2 linked regions of the Roseibium sp. Sym1 genome follow. The protein of the gene in region 2 interacts with the protein of the main gene of each other region in a pairwise test. Links are inferred from orthologs where the notes say so. Each region holds a gene or a part of one and is shown on either strand. Other genes may lie near its edges.

Evidence for each region. Proteins that work in one complex are often made in the same cells at the same time.
Region 1: the proteins of O6760_RS19505 (region 2) and cyoB interact in binary tests that used the Escherichia coli proteins (3 or more experiments, as listed by UniProt). The link is inferred for Roseibium sp. Sym1 from one-to-one orthologs.

The regions. Positions count from the first base shown.
Region 1 is NZ_CP114786.1:4,490,365-4,494,434, reverse strand. Bases 344-3,342 are described here. They hold cyoB (cytochrome o ubiquinol oxidase subunit I), read right to left. Parts: upstream 2,862-3,342; coding sequence 825-2,861; downstream 344-824. Other genes in these bases: cyoA (ubiquinol oxidase subunit II), read right to left, coding at 2,861-3,342; cyoC (cytochrome o ubiquinol oxidase subunit III), read right to left, coding at 344-810. Also shown: cyoD (cytochrome o ubiquinol oxidase subunit IV), read right to left, coding at 1-207; more of cyoC, read right to left, coding at 217-343; more of cyoA, read right to left, coding at 3,343-3,787; O6760_RS20445 (Zn-dependent hydrolase), read right to left, coding at 4,012-4,070. UniProt on the Escherichia coli protein: Cytochrome bo(3) ubiquinol oxidase is the terminal enzyme in the aerobic respiratory chain of E.coli that predominates when cells are grown at high aeration.
Region 2 is NZ_CP114786.1:4,293,407-4,297,351, reverse strand. What follows is about bases 613-3,486. They hold O6760_RS19505 (aminotransferase), read right to left. Parts: upstream 2,702-3,486; coding sequence 1,523-2,701; downstream 613-1,522. Other genes in these bases: O6760_RS19500 (SPFH domain-containing protein), read left to right, coding at 2,874-3,486; O6760_RS19510 (asparaginase), read right to left, coding at 613-1,484. Outside these bases: O6760_RS19515 (GNAT family N-acetyltransferase), read left to right, coding at 1-295; more of O6760_RS19510, read right to left, coding at 456-612; more of O6760_RS19500, read left to right, coding at 3,487-3,945. UniProt on the Escherichia coli protein: Shows aminotransferase activity with methionine and histidine as substrates, and to a lesser extent also with phenylalanine.

The sequences.
Region 1 (4,070 bases), 200 kb from region 2 along the record:
CGCGGGCGTCGACTTGAGGTCGAGGTGCAGGAAGAACACCAGATGCACCAGAACCTGCAAGATGGCGCCCGATGCGATCACAACATAGGCCTGCGTGCCGGTCAGCAAACCGGCGCCGACGACGCCGAAGGGAATGGCGGTCAGGATCACTGCCAGCACGAAGCCGATCAGGTAACGGGCAACAGGTCGGTCTGCTAGTCGGTACATTCCGTGCTCCTACATCACGCCGGGCAGATAGACGACCGAGAAGATCCCGATCCAGACGATGTCGAGGAAATGCCAGAAGAGGCCCAGCCGGAAGACCCTGGAGCGCACCGGCTGTGTCAGGCCTTTCACCAGGATCTGGCCGATCATCACAACAATGCCGAGACAGCCGAAGGCCACATGAAGACCGTGGGTACCGATCAGGGTGAAGAAGGCCGACGCGAAGCCGCTGACCTCCGGCCCTGCGCCCTTTTCGATCATGCCCCGGAACTCGATCAGTTCCATCGCCAGAAAGCCGAGCCCCAGAAGCAGCGTCACGATCAGCCACTGGACCTCGCGCATCTTGTGGCCCGCCCGCTGGGCGATCGAGGCAAAGCCGAAGGTCAGGCTGGAGGTGAGAAGCAGCGCGGTTTCGCCGGCTGTGAATCTCAGATCGAACAGGTCCCTGGAAGACGGCCCCGACGCAAAATTCTTCGACAGGACCACATAGGTGGCAAACAGCAGCGCGAAGATGATCGCGTCGGTCATCAGATAGACCCAGAAGCCGAATTCGCGGCTTTCCAGGGCGTGTTTTTCTTCTTCCTCGAGGATGGTGGCGTCGGACATCTGGGCGCTCCTCCTCAAACCGTTCCGGGCAGTGGCGCGCCCGAGGCGGCCCCACGCGGCGCGAAATCGCGCATGTCGTGAAGATCCGCCGGCGTGATCTGCGCCAGTCGTTCACGCTCGATCCTGGCGACTTCCGCCGCCGGCAGCACGAAGTCGGTGTCATCGTCAGAGGCGCGGATTCCGACACAGATCAGCGACAGCACCAATGAAAGCGCCACCAGCCACCAGATGTACCAGACGAAGGCAAAGCCGAGCACGAAGGCCAACCCGCCGAGCACCGGTCCGATCCAGGTGTTTTTCGGCATCACGATGTCTTCGTAGGTCTGCGGCTGGTAGGCCTCGCCGAGGATCTTCATGTCGTGAAACGCGTCGAGCCCCTTCACCTCCGGCAGCACCGCGAAGTTATAGGGCGCCGGCGGCGAGGACGTCGCCCATTCCAGTGTCCGTCCGTTCCAGGGATCGCCGGTGATGTCCCGTGCGGACCCCCAGTTGCGCGCGGAAACCCAGAGCTGGATGGCGATGCAGGCAATGCCGATCAGCACGCAGACGGCGCCGAGCGCGGCCACAACCAGATAAGGCTGCCAGTTCGGATCGGCGTAATGTTCCATGCGCCGGCTCATGCCCATGAAGCCGAGCACGTAGAGCGGCATGAACGCCAGGTAGAACCCGATGATCCAGAACCAGAACGAACGGATGCCCCATTTGGCGTCGAGCTTGAAGCCGAAAGCCTTCGGGAACCAGTAGTTCAGCCCGGCGAAATAGCCGAACAGGGCGCCGGGGATCAGCATGTTGTGGAAATGGGCCACCAGGAAAGTGGAATTGTGCATCAGGTAGTCGGCCGGCGGCAGCGCCAGGAGGACGCCGGTCACCCCGCCGATGACGAAAGTCACCATGAAGCCGATGGTGAACACCATCGAGGGGTGGAACTCGATCCGGCCCTTGTACATGGTGAACAGCCAGTCGAAGATCTTCACGCCCGTCGGCACGGCGATGATCATGGTGGCGATGCCGAAGACCGCGTTCACATTGGCCGAGGAGCCCATGGTGAAGAAGTGGTGCAGCCACACCGTGAACGACAGGATGGCAATGCAGGCAGTGGCATAGACCAGCGAAGTGTAGCCGAACAGGCGCTTGCGCGAGAAGGTCGCGACCACCTCCGAGAAGATGCCGAAGGCCGGCAGGATCAGGATATAGACCTCCGGATGGCCCCAGATCCAAAGCAGGTTGGCATACATCATCATGTTGCCGCCGTCGCCATTGGTGAAGAAATGGAAGCCGAGCGTGCGGTCCAGCGTCAGCTCGGCGGCGACCACCGTCAGGGCCGGAAAGGAGAAGGCGATCAGGACGGAAATGCACAGTGTCGTCCAGGTGAACAATGGCATGCGCATGAAGGTCATGCCCGGGCAGCGGTTCCGGACGATGGTCACGATGAAATTGATGCCGGACAGGGTCGAGCCGACCCCCGAGACGATCAGTGCCCACAGCCAGTAGTCGACCCCGACCCCCGGACTGTATTCGATGCCCGAATAGGGCGGATAGCCGGTCCAGCCGGCCTGGGAGAACTTGCCGACCACCAGCGAGACCAGGACCAGCCCGGCGCCGGCCGCGGTCATCCAGAGGCTGACGGAATTCAGGAAGGGAAAGGCGACGTCACGCGCGCCGATCTGCTGCGGCACGATGATGTTGATGAGCCCGGTCAGGAAGGGCATGGCCACGAAGAAGATCATGATCGTGCCGTGGGAGGAGAAGATCTGCTCGAAATGCTCCGGTGGCAGATAGCCCTCGCTGTTGAGGGAAATGGCCTGCTGGGCGCGCATCATGATGGCATCGACAAAGCCACGCACCAGCATCACCAGCGCCAGGACCACATACATGATGCCAATCTTCTTGTGATCGACGCTGGTCAGCCAGTCGGTCCACAGGACCTTCCAGGCACGCAAGTAGGTGATCAGCAGGAAGACGGCGATGCCGCCGCCAACCGTAACGCCCGCACCGCCCATGGCGACCCAGGAATAGAACGGCAGGGCATCGAAGGTCAGACGTCCCAGCATCACGAAGCCCCCTCGCCTGTCTGCGGTGTCTCTTGTTGATTTGGCATGCGTGCCGGCGCGTATTTCTTCATGATGGTCATGAACAGCTCCGGCTCGAACGAAGTGTAATAGCCCACCGGATTGGCGACGCTCTTCTTGTGCAGCTCCGCATAGGCGTCTGCGTCGAGCGTGGCGCCTGCTCCGGAGACCTTGTCCTGCCAGGCCTTGAAGTCCGTCTCGTTCAACGCGTGGGCCTTGAAGTGCTGGTCGGAGAAACCGTCGCCGGAATACATGGTGTTGCGGCCCATGAAGACGCCCGGCTCATCCGCGATCAGGTTGAGTTCGGAGCGCATACCGGCCATGGCATAGATCTGTCCGCCAAGCGCCGGGATCATCAGGGAGTTCATCACGGTGTCGGAGGTGATCTCGATGGAAAGCGGCCGGTCGGCGGGAAAGGCCAGTTCGTTGACGCTGGCTGTGCCGAGTTCGGGATAGAGAAACAGCCATTTCCAGTCGAGCGCGACCGCCTGGACCTTGAATTCCGGCTTGTCGGCGGCAAGCGCCTTGTAGGGATCGAGCCGATGCGTTGATTCCCAGACAAGCGTGCCGATGGCGATCACGATGGCGGCCGGAACCAGCCAGACCACTGCCTCGATGGCATTGGATCCGTCCCAGTCGGGCGCGTGCTCCGCCCCGTTTTCCCGGCTGCGATAACGCCAGGCAAACAGCAGCGTCAAGAGGATCGCCGGGATGGCGACGATCATCATCAGCCAGAACGCGGTATAAAGCAGGTCCCGCTCAGCCAGGGCGATCGGACCCTTGGGGTTGAGAACCGGCGCATCGGAGAGCGCGCACCCCGAAAGAACTATTCCGGACAAGGAAAGCAGCATCCACGGCGCCGCCGAGGCGATCCGTCTGAAAAAAGATCCGGCAATCACTTCGTACATGGCTCCTCCTTTTCAAGGGACAGAGGCAGTCATGATAGGAACCGCGTGGTCACGGGACTATGTGACTGGGTTCACAGGCAAATCGGAGACGGCGTGACGCACCGCCGGTATGGATCGAAAGTCTTACGCGGAGCCTAGCCGAGCACAGGCGCCTTTGAAAGGCCGCAATTTGGAGTTTCCCCAAACCGGCCAAATTCCGCGGTTTTCGAGCCTGCCGTACCGGGTCAGCGCGCTGCTCCGGACAGCTCGATCAGGGCCTGAAGCATCAGATTCGCCCCCTTTT
Region 2 (3,945 bases):
TCATCACGTCCTTGTCGCCGAGTTGGGCCGCAGGATCACCGGCTGCGCCATCTTTTCGCTCAAGGGCTCAAGGGCCCACCTGATGAACATCGCCGTTGACCCGGATGTGAAAGGACAAGGTCTGGGCAGGTGCCTGATCGAGCATGTGGAGCGCATAGCACGGGACGGCGGCGCTACCGAAATTCACCTTGCGACCCACGTGGGCATGCCCGGAAACGTCACGCTCTACAGTCACCTTGGATGGAGTGAAACTTCAATAACCGGCAACAAGATATTGATGAAAAAGGATCTTTAACCCAACTCGATTCACACCCAACGACGTCATCTTGAGCAGCCGCGTCAGCGGCGTCTCGAAGGATGGGCGGCACAGTCAGAACAAGCGGCCGATCCTTCGAGACGGACCTGAAGGTCCTCCCCAGGATGACGTCGTTGGGTGAGCCACTTCTGTACCAGCCCTACGGCAGCGCGGCCTTCAACGCCGCCAGGAAGTCCTGTCTCGGCCGGATATGGCCGGCCTGGATCCCGCGCCGGGTCAGGATCGGCGGATTGACCAGCCCGTCCAGAAGCGCGGCCTCGTCTTCGTTCAACTCCAGAAGAGCTTCCAGCACCGTCGCCATCATCACCTCGGCGGCGCGCGTTGCGCCGTCGTCGCATTTGAGAGCGATACCGAAACCGAGTTCGGGCACCGAACCGCAGAACACGCCCTCGGCCCCGGTCTTGACGAAGACCCGCCCGCGGAACCCTTCCATCACCTTTGTGCAGAACCTGTCGGCGCCGGCGACCATGTAAGGCTCGTTGATGCAGGCGTCGTAGAGACGCTGTGCGGCGTCGGCGCGCTGCGGTTCCAGGCCCTCGCCCGTTCCGAACGCGGCAAAGGCCCGCGCGAATTTCTGCAATGGTGTCGCGTAGGTCGGAATGGAACAACCATCCGTGCCGCAGACGTCCTCCGACAGCGTGTCGCCGGTCAACTGTTCCATCACCAGCTTTATTTCCCGCTGCACAGGATGACCGGCGTCGACATACCCCTTGGTGTCGACTCCCATCACCTTGGCAAGGCCGAGAAACCCTGCATGTTTGCCCGAACAGTTGTTGTGCAGCCCGCAGGGTGTCTCGTCGGCCAGGATCAGCTTGGCCGCGTCTTCCATGCGCTGCGGCCATTGCGGCCCGCATTCCAGGTCGTCCTCGCTCAGTCCGGCCTTCATCAGCATGACGCGCGCCGAATTTGCGTGAACCTCCTCGCCGCTGTGCGAGGCGCAAGCCAGCGCCAGTTCGGCATCGGACAGGTCCAGCGCATCGGCCGCCCCCGATTCCACCAGCGGCAGGGCTTGCAGGGCCTTGATGGCGGAACGCGGAAACACACGCGCTTCGACATTGCCGATTTCACAGACAGGTTTGCCCGCCGTATCGACAATGGCAATACTGCCGCGATGAACGCTTTCGGTCACGGAGCCTCTGGTGACGTCGACCAGCGCGGGATTGTCCATGTAGTTTCTCATTTCAATAGGGTCGCTCGAATTCGAGGCTAGGCGGATTCGGCCCGCGCCGCAGTCAGAAAAGCGGCAAGCCGTGTCAGCGCCTCGTCAATGACAGTGTCCTGTTTGCAAAAACAGAAACGGATATAGTCTGTCGGCGCGTCGGAACCATAGAAGGCCGACACCGGAACGGCAGCGACACCGGCCTGCGTGACCAGGGTCTCGCAGGCCTCAACATCCGTCCGGCCGAGACCGAGACCGCCGATGTCGCAGGTCAGGAAATAGGTCGCCGCGCAAGGCAGAACCGAAAACCCGAGTCCGGCAAGACCGGCGGCCATGCGGTCGCGCTTGGACATCAGGTCCTGCGTCAGACCGGCGAAATAGCTGTCGTCCCTGCCAAGGCCGTAGGCGACCGCCTTTTGCAGATTGGGCGGCGTGGTGAAGGTCAGCCACTGATGCGCCTTGGAGATCGGATCCATCAGCCCGGCCGGTCCGGTGACGTACCCCACTTTCCAGCCGGTCAGAGAAAAGGTCTTGCCGGCCGAGCCGATCCGCACCGCGCGTTCGCGCATGCCGTCGAAGGTCATCAGCGGCCGGTGCTGTGCACCGTCGAACACCAGATGCTCGTAAACCTCGTCACAGATCGCATAGACGTCGTGCTCGATGCACAGATCGGCGATCAGCTGCAGTTCACGTTCGGAAAAGACCTTGGCGGTCGGGTTCATGGGATTGTTGATCAGGATCGCCTTGGTCCGCTCCGAGAAGGCCGCTCTGAGGGCATCCTCGTTCATCGACCAGTCCGGCGGTGTCACACGCACGCGTACCGGAATGCCACCCGCCTGTTTCACTATCGGCAGGTAACAATCGTAAAGTGGTTCGATCAGGACCACCTCATCCCCGGGAGACACCAGCGCGATAAGGCAATCCGCCAGCGCTTCCGTCGCCCCCGAAGTCACCATGACCTCGCTCTGCGGATCGACGTTCAGCCCGTAAAAACGCTTGTTGGCGTCGGCAACCGCCTGGCGCAGGGCGGGAAGGCCCAGCATGGGCGGATACTGGTTCGGCCCCTCGACCAGCGCCTCGGCTGCGACGCGCCTGATGTCTTCCGGCCCGTCCACATCCGGAAACCCCTGCCCCAGGTTCACGGCTCCATGGGCCATGGCCAGGCGCGACATGGTCTCGAACACGGTGGTGTCGATGCCGGTAAAGACCGGATTGGTCGGTTTCATGTATCCTCCCGGACGCCTTTTTGCCGGTTCTAGTCTTCACATGAGGCGCCGTCGAGCAAATTTCATGCGGCGGCGCGTCAAAACATGACATTTTTACAGAAGCTTCGTTTGACTCTCCGCCAGCTCGGCGATCAGATAACGCTCGATCGTGGCACGCGCGGGAGGACATGCAATGCTTGGTGTGGTCATCGGAATTCTGGCGATTTTTCTGGGCGCGGCGATCATGCTGCGCCGAACGGGGGCCCACGCCGGCAGTCATCGCCTTGTCAGGCTGTTCGCAAGCCGCATCATGGGGATTGTCCTGATTGCGATCGGCGGTTTCATGCTGCTGTCCACGTCCTTCATCTTTGTCGATGCCAACCAGGTCGGCCACCTCAAGCGCATCTACGCCTTCAAGGAACTGCCCGAGGGCCGCATCATCGCGCTCGACGGCGAAAAAGGCCCCCAGGCCCAGATCCTCGGCCCCGGCTTTCACTTCATTCCGCTGGTCCGCGTGCTCTACGATTTCGAGGAATGGGACGTCATCACCATTCCGGAAGGCTATTACGGCCAGCTGACGGCGCTTGACGGGAGCGCCATGCCATCGGGCATGTTCATGGCGCCTGCCATTTCGGACGAGAATGTCGGCGAGATGCTGAACGCGGCCACCTTCCTGACCAATGGCGGGCTCCGCGGTCCGCAGGAAACAGTCCTGAAACCGGGCCAGTACCGCCTCAACCGCTACCTGTTCGATGTCCGCCTCGACGAGAACACCAACGCCACCATCATCCCGGCCGGCCATGTCGGCGTGGTCAAGTCCAATGTCAGCCAGCCCGGCATCAACTGCGTCGAGGAGGAGGTATCCGCGTCCACGGCGTCCCGCGAGGCACTGACCGTGCCCCTGGTACCGCGGGGCTGCGTGGGCATCTGGAAGGAACCGCTGTTTCCGGGCGCCTACTACCTCAACCGGCAGGCCTATGAGGTGACCCTGGTCGATACCCGGGTACAAACCTGGGAATACAAGGGCGGCTACACCAAGCGCATCATCGACCTGTCCGTCGACCAGCAGGGCAACATCCAGCAGACCGAGCGATCCGTGCAGGAACAGATCCCGGGCGACGCCGCCGACCGGGCGGTTTATGTCAAGGTCGAGGGCTGGGACATCCCGCTGGAACTGCGTGCCCTGGTGCAGGTCGATCCCGACAACGCGCCGGTTGTCGTCGGCTCTGTCGGCGGCCTGCAGGAAATCGAGAACCGTATTCTGA